Regions from separate parts of the Pseudokineococcus sp. 5B2Z-1 genome, predicted to be linked through region 2. Evidence: predicted binding sites of a transcription regulator. Region 2 holds the regulator's gene; the other holds the start of a gene.
The links. The regulator LexA, encoded in region 2, represses DNA repair genes until DNA is damaged. The targets are predictions, from matches to a motif close to TCGAACANNTGTTCGA.
Positions count from the first base shown of each region.

Region 1: WDV85_RS11145 (HNH endonuclease signature motif containing protein) is a predicted target of LexA. The motif match lies at 2,264-2,279, and genes of this name have one in related genera.

Region 1 covers NZ_JBBHZG010000004.1:64,724-70,427, reverse strand. Annotated here, with positions in the region: gene WDV85_RS11145 (HNH endonuclease signature motif containing protein) at 29-2,242, opposite strand; gene WDV85_RS11140 (alpha-mannosidase) at 2,758-5,704, shown strand, end outside.
Region 2 covers NZ_JBBHZG010000003.1:311,309-317,012, forward strand. Annotated here, with positions in the region: gene nrdR (transcriptional regulator NrdR) at 1-144, opposite strand, end outside; gene WDV85_RS09980 (NCS2 family permease) at 530-2,029, opposite strand; gene WDV85_RS09985 (LysM peptidoglycan-binding domain-containing protein) at 2,144-2,695, opposite strand; gene lexA (transcriptional repressor LexA) at 3,293-4,009, shown strand; gene WDV85_RS09995 (UdgX family uracil-DNA binding protein) at 4,103-4,774, opposite strand; gene WDV85_RS10000 (ATP-dependent DNA helicase) at 4,884-5,704, opposite strand, start outside.

The DNA.
Region 1 (5,704 bases), on a different contig from region 2:
GACGGGTGGCTCGAGCGCCTCGGCCTCCTCAGAAGGGCGGGTCCCCGCCGCCCCAGGAGTCCGGTGGCGCCGGGTCGGCGCGGCGGTCGTCGGCGCGGTGGTCGTCGGGGCGGGGGTCGCCGCCGCCCTCCTGCTGGCGCTCACCGTGCCGCCGCTCCTCCTGCTGGCGCTCACCGTCCCCGAGCTCCTCTCGGTCGCGGGCGACGCAGCTGCGGGTCCACCGCGCGTCGTCGGCGCCCGCGTCGCACGCCGGGTAGGTCGGCTCGAGCGGACGGTCTGTCCCGCTCCCCGGAGGCCCAGTGGCACCAGACGCACCGGAGGCGGCGGGGGTGGCGGGCGGCAGCAGCGGCTCGGCGCGCGTGGTGGCGACCTGGCCCAGCGGGCTCGTCCAGCGGGTCGGGCCGCCGCCACCGGCGGGGTGCTGCACCCGCCAGCCGAAGCGGTGCTTGGCCAGGTGGTGGCGCCGGCACAGCGGGTGGAGGTTGCACGGGCAGGTGGGTCCGCCGGTCGCGTACGGCTCGACGTGGTCGAGGTCGCAGCGCTCGGCCGGCACGCGGCAGCCCGGGAAGGCGCACCGGGTCCGCGCGGCGCGCAGGTGCCGCTGCGTGGCTGCGCTCGGCGTGTACGGGCCGCCTCCGGCGGCGGCGACGGGGCACGCCAGGCGAGGACGTGCCGGTGCGCCGCGGCGGCGCCCGGGAGGAGAGGTGGTGGCCGGGGAGGTCGACGGCTCCGGGGCCCCCGGTGGTGAGGCACCGGGCGGGGGACCGCTCCCGGCCGGCCCGCGGTCCGCCGCCCCGTCGGTGGGCTGGTCGTCGCCTCGCGGCTCCCTTTCACGTGCATGGGTCGACGGTGACGTGCTCGACGCAGGTCCGCCGCTGGCCGCGCCGGCGTCCGCGGGCGAGCCCTCCGCGAGGAGCCGCTGCAGCCCCGGCAGCGGCACCGTCGCGGTGCTCCGGGAGCCCGCCCCGCCGGCGACGCGCAGGAGGTGCCCGTCCAGGGCGACCAGCCGCCCGGTGGCGGGGTCGGTGAAGGCCCGGCGGAAGGGGTGGTCGCGCAGGTGCTGGACGAGGTGGGCGGCGGGGACGGGCCCGACGCCCGCCAGCTGCGCGGGCTCGTCGTCGGGGCCGAGCAGGCTCGTCATCGCGACGACCACCTGCGGCCCGTGGCAGCGACCGCCGTGCGCGCCGGCGCGCTCGGCGGTGTGGTCGTCGGCGTCGTCATCAGCGGCCGGGCGGTCTCCTGCCGCGTCGGCGTCCTCGTCGGTCGCGCGCCCGGCGGTGGCAGCGGGCTCCGCGGCCCCCGCCGTCGGCCGCACGAGGACGTCGACGAGCGCGTCGAAGCGCCGTGCGTCCACACCTCGGCGGTCGGGCAGCGACGCCGGGTCGACGACGAGCGGATCGACCCCGGCGGCCAGGGCGGCGTGCGGGTCGGTGCGCCCGTGCGGGCCGGAGCGGGCGCGGGCGGCGCCGGTGAGGGCGTCGAAGGCGGACGCGAGGTCGAGGGCGGGGCCGGTGGCGCGCAGCTCGGCCAGCCCGTCGCCCAGGGGGAGGAGGCGGACGCCGCGGGCGCAGACGCCCTCCCGGCTCCGGGCGGCCTCCTCGGCGGGCTCGGCCACGGCGGCGAGGTGGCGGACCCGCGCGCGCAGCTCGGCCGTCGTCAGCCCGGCGAGCTCGGCCGGCTGCAGCAGCGCGTCGACCCGCCGCGCCGACGCGGCGGGCAGGTGCGCCGTCCCGTCGACGACCACCTTCGCGCGGGCCTCGTCCGTGGTGCCGGCCGCCAGCGCGGCGTAGGTGGCCGTGAGGTCGGTGGTGAGCGCCAGCGCCTGGTCGACGAGGTGGGCGGCGGCCGCGGTCGTCAGGTGCATCGCCAGGGCCACCTCGGCGACGGCGGCCTCGACGGGGTCGCCCGTGGCGTGCGCGCGCACGGCCCTCGCCCGGGCCCGCTGACGAGCCCGGTGGCGGGCTCGGGCGGCGGCGGGCGACCCGGCGCGCGCGCCTCCGGTGGCCGTGGGCGCCGACGAGCCGTCGGGTCCGCCGCTGAGCGGCCCGGCGAGCGCGTCGGGGGCGGAGAGGGCGTCGACGAGGTCCGCGACCGCCCGCAGCGTCCCGGCCCAGGACCGCGCTCGCTCCGCCTGCCCGACGACCATGTCGTCGACGAGGGCGCGGGCCCGGTCACGCACCGAGGCGGTGCCGCCCGGCGGCCCGTCGTCCGAGGGGGCGCGCTCGCCGTCCGTGGTGTCCACGGCACCTCCCCTCACCGACAGTCGAACGCCTGTTCGAACAAGCACGACGGTAGCGCCCCCCACCGACAGCGGCCCGTCGGCGGCGGCTGCCTGTGGACGACCGGTCGGCGGTGTCCGATGCCGTCGTCTGCGACCGTCTCGACGCGGCGCTAGACGGCACGAGAGACCTCGATCGACGTCCGGACCGCCCTCACCGCCGCGGTGGTCGGCGGCCCGCCGGTGCGCTCGCCACCACACGGCGGCCGCGTGTGCCTTACTGCCCGTGCCGCTTCCGCCGACGACCGGACCCGCCGACGACCGGACCCGCCGACGACCGGACCCGCCGAGGAACCGGCACTCACCCCGACCGGGCCCCGAGACCCCGAGGACCTCACCGCCGCCCCTCCGCCGACCACCGCCTCCGCCGACCACCGCCTCCGCCGACCACCGCCTCCGCCGACCGCGGCCCCCACCGACCGCGGCCCCCACCGACCGCCGCCTCCGCCGACCGGCCCGCCCCGAGGGGAGCCCCACCCATGCACGACGACCGCGACCTCCTGCGCGCCCGCCTGGTGCGCACGCTCGAGCACCGTCTGCGTCCCGCCGTGCACCGCACGGTGGCGCCCCTGCGCGTCGAGGCCTGGCACGTGGCCGACGAGGAGGGGCGCCGGGGCCGCGGGGAGCCCGTGGCCCCCGCCGCCGCGCTGCCCGGCCCGGCGCGCGCCGCCGACGCCCGCTACGAGCCGATGGCCGTGGGCGACCCGTGGGGCCCGGCGTGGGGGACGACGTGGCTGCACCTCACCGGCGAGGTGCCGGCCGAGGCGGCCGGTCACCGGGTGGAGCTCGTCGTCGACCTCGGCTGGCGGGGGGCGACGCCGGGCTTCCAGGCCGAGGGCCTCGTCCACCGGCCCGACGGGACGCCGGTGAAGGGCCTCAACCCCCGCAACGGCTGGGTGCCCGTCGCCGACCCCGCCGCGGGCGGCGAGCGCGTCGACCTCTTCGTCGAGGCCGCGGCCAACCCCCTCGTGCTCGCCGACGAGGGCGACCGCTTCGGCCCGACCGTGCTGGGCGACCGGACGACCGCGCCCCCCGAGCCGCTCTACCGGCTCGACCGCGCCGACGTCGCCGTCCTCGAGCGCGACGTGCACGAGCTCGTCGCCGACCTCGAGGTCCTCGGCGGCCTCCTCGCCGAGCTGGCCGACGGCGACCCGCGCGGCTGGCAGGTGGCGCGCGCGCTGGAGCGCGCCCTCGACGCCCTCGACCTGCAGGACGTCGCCGGCTCGGCCGCCGCGGCCCGCGCGGAGCTCACGCAGGTCCTCGCGGCGCCCGCGACGGCCAGCGCGCACCGCGTCACCGCCGTCGGGCACGCGCACATCGACTCGGCGTGGCTCTGGCCGCTGCGGGAGACCGTGCGCAAGGTCGCGCGGACGGCGTCGAACGTCGTCGACCTCATGGACGCGCCCGAGGGGCGCGACCTCGTCCACGCCATGAGCTCCGCCCAGCAGTACGCGTGGCTCGAGGAGCACCGCCCCGAGGTCTTCGCCCGTGTGGCGGAGAAGGTGCGCGACGGGCGCTTCGTCCCCGTGGGCGGCATGTGGGTCGAGTCCGACACGAACATGCCGGGCTCGGAGGCCATGGCGCGCCAGCTCGTCCACGGCAAGCGGTACTTCCTCGAGCGCTTCGGCGTCGACACGCAGGAGGTCTGGCTGCCGGACTCCTTCGGGTACTCGGCGGCCCTGCCCCAGCTCGTGCGCCTGTCGGGCTCCCGGTGGTTCCTCACGCAGAAGATCAGCTGGAACACGACGAACGTCTTCCCGCACCACACCTTCTGGTGGGAGGGGCTCGACGGCACCCGCGTGCTCACCCACTTCCCGCCCGTGGACACGTACAACGCCGAGCTGACGGGCGCGGAGCTCGCCCACGCCCAGCGCAACCACCGCGACACGGCCTGGTCGAACCGGTCCCTCGTGCCGTTCGGGTACGGCGACGGCGGCGGCGGCCCCACCCGCGAGATGCTCCAGCGGGCGCGGCGCACCGCCGACCTCGAGGGCTCGCCCCGCGTCGCCGTCGAGGCGCCGTCGGCCTTCTTCACGGCGGTCGAGGACGAGCACGGCGACGGCCCCGTGTGGGTGGGCGAGCTGTACCTCGAGATGCACCGGGGCACCTACACCTCGCAGGCGGCCACCAAGCGGGGCAACCGCCGCAGCGAGCACCTCCTGCGGGAGGCCGAGCTGTGGTCGACGGCGGCCGCGCTCGCCGACGACGCCTTCGCCTACCCCCACGACGCGCTCGACCGGCTGTGGAGGACGGTGCTCCTGCACCAGTTCCACGACATCCTCCCCGGCTCCTCCATCGCGTGGGTCCACCGCGAGGCGCGCGCGACCTACGCCCGCGTCACCGAGGAGCTCGAGGGCCTCGTCGCGTCCGCCCTGGACGCGCTCCCGGGTGACGGGAGCGACGGCGACGTCGTCCTCAACGCCGCCCCGCACGCCCGCCGCGGCGTCCCCGCGCTGGGCGCCGGCGTCCCCGACGACGGCGCGCCGCCCGCGCGGGCCGAGCGCGACGGCGACGGGTGGGTGCTCGACAACGGCGTGGTCCGCGCCGTCGTGGACGCCCGCGGGCTGCTCACCTCCGTGCGCGACCTCGCCGCCGACCGCGAGGTCCTCGCCCCGGGGGGCGCGGGCGCGCTGCTCCAGCTGCACCCCGACGCCCCGAACGCCTGGGACTCCTGGGACCTCGACGCCTCCTACCGCCACCGCGTGAGCGACCTCGTCGGCGCCGACGCCGTCGAGCTGCTCCCGGACGCGGGCGACGGCGCCGCCGGCGTGCGGGTGCGCCGCTCCTTCGGCGCCTCGACCGCGGTGCAGGACCTCGTGCTCGTCCCCGGTGCGGCCCGCGTGGACGTCCGCTGCGAGATCGACTGGGCCGAGCGCGAGAAGGTCCTCAAGCTCGCCTTCCCCCTCGACGTCCACACGGACTCGGCCGCCTTCGAGACGCAGTTCGGCCACCTGCGGCGCGCCACCCACGTCAACACGACGTGGGACGCCGCCCGCTTCGAGGTCTGCGCCCACCGGTTCGTCCACGTCGGCGAGCCGGGCTACGGCGTCGCCGTCGTCAACGACGCCACCTACGGGCACGACGTCACCCGGCACCCCCGCGAGGGCGGCGGCACGACGTCGACCGTCCGCCTGTCGCTCCTGCGCGCGCCGCGCTTCCCGGACCCGGACACCGACCAGGGGACCCACGTGCTGCGCGCGTCCCTCGTCGTCGGCGCCGGGACGGCCGACGCCGTCCGGGAGGGCTACGCCCTCAACCTGCCGGAGCGGCGCGCCACCGGGGGCCGCGCCGTCGCACCGGTCGTCCGCCTGGAGGACGAGAGCGCCCCGGGCGCCGTCGTCGTCGAGGCGGTCAAGGTCGCCGACGACCGGTCCGGTGACGTCGTCGTCCGGCTCTACGAGGCGCTCGGCGGCCGCGCCCGCGCCC
Region 2 (5,704 bases):
GACGGTGAGGCTCGCCGCCTCGATCGTCGTGAAGCGCCGCTGGCAGCTCGGGCACTGGCGGCGGCGCCGGATCGCCGTGCCGTCGTCGGTGGCCCGCGAGTCGACGACGCGGGAGTCGGGGTGGCGGCAGAACGGGCAGTGCACGGCGACCCCTCCCGCCTCGGTGCTCGGCCCCCGTCGCCCCCCGCCGGGGCGCGGGTGCTCCTCCACAGCGTGTGGAGGAGTTGTCCCCAGCGTCCACAACCTGTGGAGGAACGACAGCCGTGCAACTACTAGATGTTGGGGTGAACGCTAGGCCGAGCCCCACGCTTCCGCAAGCACCGGCGTGTCGTGGGAGCACCGGCCCCCGGAGCCGGGGGATGCCCGCCGCACGACCCCGCCGCTCCCGCTGCGCCCCGGCAGCGCGACCACCAGCCGCTCGACCACCGACCACGCGACCACCGTGCACCCGACCACCGACAGCGCCGTCGGCGCCCGGGGACGGCGACGACGGCGTGGGCCGGGGAGCAGGCTCGGGACGCGCCCCGGGTCAGGCGGCCCCGGTGAGCCAGTCCTGCACCGGACCGACGGTGAAGTACAGGAGGAAGGCCGCGCCGACGACCCACAGGAGGGGGTGCACCTCCCGCGCCCGACCGCGCACGACGGCGAGGAGGACGTAGGTGAGGAAGCCGGCGCCGATGCCCACGGAGATGGAGTAGCTGAAGGGCATGAGCACGATGGTGAGGAAGGCCGGGAGGGCGATGCCCGGGTCGTCCCAGCGGATGCCCGTGACCTGGCTCATCATGAGGAAGCCGACGACGACCAGCGCCGGGCTGGCCGCCTCGTAGGGCACGAGCGAGACGAGCGGCGAGGCGACGACGGCGACGAGGAACGCCGCCCCGGTCACCACGCTGGCGAGCCCGGTGCGGGCGCCGTCGCCGACGCCCGCGGCGGACTCGACGAAGCTCGTCGCGCTCGAGGCGCTCGCCGCCCCGCCGGCGACGGCGGCCAGGGAGTCGACGAGGAGGATCCGCTGGCTGCCGAGGGGGTTGCCCTCCTCGTCCAGCAGCCCGCCCTCCGCGCCGACCGCGACCATCGTCCCCATCGTGTCGAAGAAGTCGGCGACGACGAGGGTGAAGACGACGAGCACGGCCGTGACGGCGCCGACCGCGGCGAAGGCGCCGAAGACGCTCACCTGGCCGAGGAGCCCCAGGTCGGGCCACGCGAGCCAGGACGCCGGCGCCTCGGGCACCGTGAGCCCGAAGCCCGTCGGGTTGCTCCCGTCGGGCGCCTGCCCGCCGACGTCGAACGCCGCCTGGACGACGAGCGCCAGGGCGGTGGCGACGACGACGCCGATGAGCAGGGCGCCGCGGACGCCCCGGACGACGAGGACGACGGTGACGAGGAGCCCGACGACGAAGACGACCGTGGGCCAGCCCCGCAGCGAGCCGCCGACGCCCAGCTCGAGCGGCGTGCCCCCGCCCACCGGGGCGCGGACGAAGCCGGCGTTGACGAGCCCGACGAGGGTGAGGAAGAGGCCGATGCCGACGCTGATGGCCGTCTTGAGCTGGCGCGGCACCGCGCGCAGGACGGCGCGGCGGAAGCCGGTGAGGACGAGGACGAGGATGACGAGGCCCTCGAGGACGACGAGCCCCATGGCCATGGGCCAGGTCATGCCCGGCAGGCTCGCGACGCCGTAGGCGATGAAGGCGTTGAGGCCGAGCCCGGCGGCCAGGCCGAGGGGGAAGCGACCGACGAGGCCCATGAGGATCGTCATGACCGCCGCCACGAGGGCGGTCACGGCGGCCACGGCCGGCAGGTCGGGTGCGTCGCCGCCCCCGAGGTAGGTGCCCGTCGAGTCCGGCACCGTCCCGATGATCAGCGGGTTCAGCACGACGATGTAGGCCATGGCCACGAACGTCACGAGGCCGCCGCGGACCTCCCGGCCGATGGTCGAGCCACGGGCCGTGACCCCGAAGAAGCGGTCGACCCGCCCCCCGAGCGGTACGCCGTCGGTCGTGGCCTGCGGGTCGGGGTCGGTGCGGCTCATGCGGCCTCCGCGGGACGAGCCGCGGGCACGGCTCCGCCGCCGCCGCGGCGGAGCTGGCGCTGACGGCGCCACTCTGGCAGAGCGGGGGCCGCCGCGGCGCCACCCGGGGGCGCCTCAGGCGGGGACGAGGATCCGGTCCCCCACCGCCAGCGCCACCGAGTCGAGGCCGTTGGCCTCCTTCAGGCGCAGCACGACGTCACGGACGTCCTCGTCCGGCGCCGCGACCTCGTCGGCGATGGACCACAGCGTGTCGCCCGGCAGGACGACGACCTCGGCGGGGGCCTCGGCCACGGGCGCCGCCGCGACGACCGCGGGCGCGGCGGCGGCCGGCGCCGGGCGCGAGCCCGCCGACAGGGCGAGGACGGCCCCGGCCGCCAGCAGGACGGTCACCGAGACCGTGAGCGCCAGGCGCCCGCGCCGGGTGACGCGGAGGGCGACCGGGCGGCGGCGGGGCCGGCACGATCCCGCCGCCCCGACCGGTGCCTCGGGGACCGGCAGCTCGGCGACCGGCGCCGGCGCCACCACGGGCGCGGTGCGGCGCACGGCCGGCACGGGTCGAGGTGCGCGGCGGGGCGCCGGGACGAGGGACAGGTGGCGACGTCGAGCGCCCGAGCGCGGGCTGCGCGCGGGGGCGCCCAGCGGCGGGAGCAGGACCAGTGCGCTCATGGTGACCTCCGGGAGGACCACGGCCCCTCCTGCCGGAGGCTCCGCGGACGTGCGTGTCGAGGGCGGCTGCGGCGCCGGGGGCCCGGGAGGGCCGACGGCTCGCGCTGTCGGTCGAACGTCTGTGCGATGTTGTACCAGCGTGGCGGCCCGGCGTCCAGACAGGTGTTCGACCGGACCCGGCGAGGGGCGCCGGCCCCCGAGGAGGACGGGCGCCCCGCCGACGTGCACGACTCCAGCACCGACCACCGACAACGGGCGCCGCCCGCCGTGCGCCACGGCCACCCCGACCCTCCGAACGACCGCGCGAGAGGTCCGGACGGTCGCGCCCGACCGTCGCGCCCGAGGCCCCGCGGCGCCCCACCGCACCGCGAGATCCGCACGCGACACGCTCGAACAGGTGTTTGATCATGTGGTGCGGTCTCCCTACCCTGGCCGGCACGGCGTCCCGCACGAGGGCGGTCGCCGACACCGAGCTCGGGAGGCCACGTGGCGCGGCGCAGCGGCGACGAGGAGCAGGACGGCCGGCAGCAGGCAGCCGACGGCGCTGGGGCCGGCGAGGACCGGGCGGGCGAGGGCTCCGGGGCGACGGTCGTCGAGATGCCCGACGCGCCGGCGGTCGACGGCCTCACCGCGCGCCAGCGCAAGGTGCTCGAGTGCATCGGCGAGGCCGTCGAGCGGCGCGGCTACCCCCCGAGCATGCGGGAGATCGGGGAGGCCGTCGGGCTGACGAGCCCGTCCAGCGTCGCGCACCAGCTGGCGGCGCTCGAGCGCAAGGGCTTCCTGCGCCGCGACCCCCGTCGCCCCCGGGCCATCGAGGTCGTCGTACCGGGCTCGCGCGGCGCGGCGGCCGGGGGCGAGCCCCTGCTGCGCGCCGTCCCCGACGAGGCCGCGGCGGACGCCGGCGCTCCGGACGAGACCGGGGCCGGCGACGCGCGCCCCGCGGCCACCTACGTGCCGGTCGTCGGACGGATCGCGGCGGGCGGGCCGATCCTCGCCGAGCAGGCGGTCGAGGACGTCTTCCCCCTGCCGCGCCAGCTCGTCGGCGACGGGCAGCTCTTCCTGCTCAAGGTCGCCGGCGACTCGATGGTGGAGGCCGCCATCTGCGACGGGGACTGGGTCGTCGTCCGCCAGCAGCCGGTCGCCGAGAACGGCGAGGTCGTGGCCGCGATGATCGACGGCGAGGCCACCGTCAAGGTGTTCCAGCGGCGCGACGGCCACGTGCGCCTGCTGCCGCGCAACGCCGCCTACGAGCCCATCCCCGGCGACGAGGCCGTCGTCCTCGGCCGGGTCGTGGCGGTGCTGCGCAGCGTCTGAGCGGGGCGACCCGGGGGCGACGGCCCGGGGTGCAGTCCCTCGGGCGCCGGGACGCTCCGCCCTCGGCCGCCGGGGCGCTGGGGGCGCGGACGGCTAGGCCGTCGGCCCGAGCGCCTCGGCGGCCACCCGCAGGTCGGCCACGAGTCCGGCGCGGGCCTCCTCGCGCTGGTCGTCCGGGGTCCGCAGGACGGCGGACGGGTGGATGGTCGCCACGAAGCGCTTGGGGCCCCGGCTCGTCTCCCGCTCGAGCACCCGGCCGCGCTCCTTCGTCACGCGGAAGGACGGGCCGAGCAGGGCGCGACCGGCCGTCGCGCCCAGGACGACGACGACGTCCGGGTCGACGGCGGCGAGCTCGGCGGCCAGCCAGGGCCGGCAGGCGGTGACGTGGCCCGCGTCGGGCGTGGCGTGGACGCGGCGGTTGCCCGGAGCGCTCTGCGTGAAGCGGAAGTGCTTGACGGCGTTGGTGACGTAGACGTCCTCGCGGGCGATGCCCGCCTCCTCGACCGCGGCCTGGAGCAGCCGCCCTGCGGACCCGACGAAGGGCACGCCCCGGCGGTCCTCCTGGTCCCCGGGCTGCTCGCCGACGAGGGCCATCCGGCCGGAGGGGGATCCGGCGGAGAAGACGACCTGCGTCGCCGGCTCCCACAGCTCGCAGCCGCGGCACTCGCGCGCCGCGGCCCGCAGGTGCTCGACGTCGCGCAGGGCGGGGTCCTGCGGCACCCACTCGGCGGCTCCGGGACGGTCGGGTCGGGCAGCGGCGGCCATGCCCGCACGCTAGGTCGGCGGGCCCCGGCGCGCCTCGCAGGGCGGCGCCCCCCGCTCCGGGCGCCCCCGCTCCGAGCGCCCCTGCTCCGGGCGCCCCTGCTCCGGTCCCTCAGCCCTCCGCAGCCCGCGCCGCGGCGTCGAGCCGGCGCAGCGCCCCGATGACGACCTCGCGGTCGCTCGTGGCCCACAGCGGCGGCAGGCTCGCGCGCAGGAAGCCGGCGTACCGGGCGGTCGCGAGCCGCGGGTCGAGGACGGCCACGACCCCGCGGTCGGCCGTCGAGCGCACGAGACGCCCCGCGCCCTGCGCCAGGCGCAGGGCCGCGTGCTGGGCCGAGACCGCGAGGAAACCGTTGCCGCCGGCGCGGGCCACGGCCTCGGCGCGCGCGGACAGCAGCGGGTCGTCGGGCCGAGGGAAGGGGATGCGGTCGATCGTCACGAGCTGGCACGAGGGGCCGGGGACGTCGACGCCCTGCCACAGCGACAGCGTGCCGACGAGGACGCTGCTGGGGTCGGCCGCGAACTCCCGCACGAGGGTCGGCGTCACGTCGTCCCCCTGGCACAGGACCGGGACGTCGAGGCGCTCGCGCAGCACCTCCGCGGCGGCCTCGGCGGCCCGCCGGGAGGAGAAGAGCCCGAGCGTGCGCCCCCCGGCCGCGCGGGCGAGCTCGACGACCTCGTCGACGACCGGCGTCCCGGCGCCCTCGCGCCCCGGCACGGGCAGGTGGCGCGCCAGGTAGAGGATCCCCTGGCGGGGGTAGTCGAAGGGGCTGCCGACGTCGAGCCCGTCCCAGCTCGGGCCCGGGCCGGCGTCCTCCCCCGCGGCGGGAGGGCGCGCGAGGCCGACCGACTGCGCGGCGCCGGTGAAGGTGCCGCCCGTGGTGAGGGTGGCCGAGGTCAGCACGACGGTCCGCTCGGCGAAGAGCGCCTCGC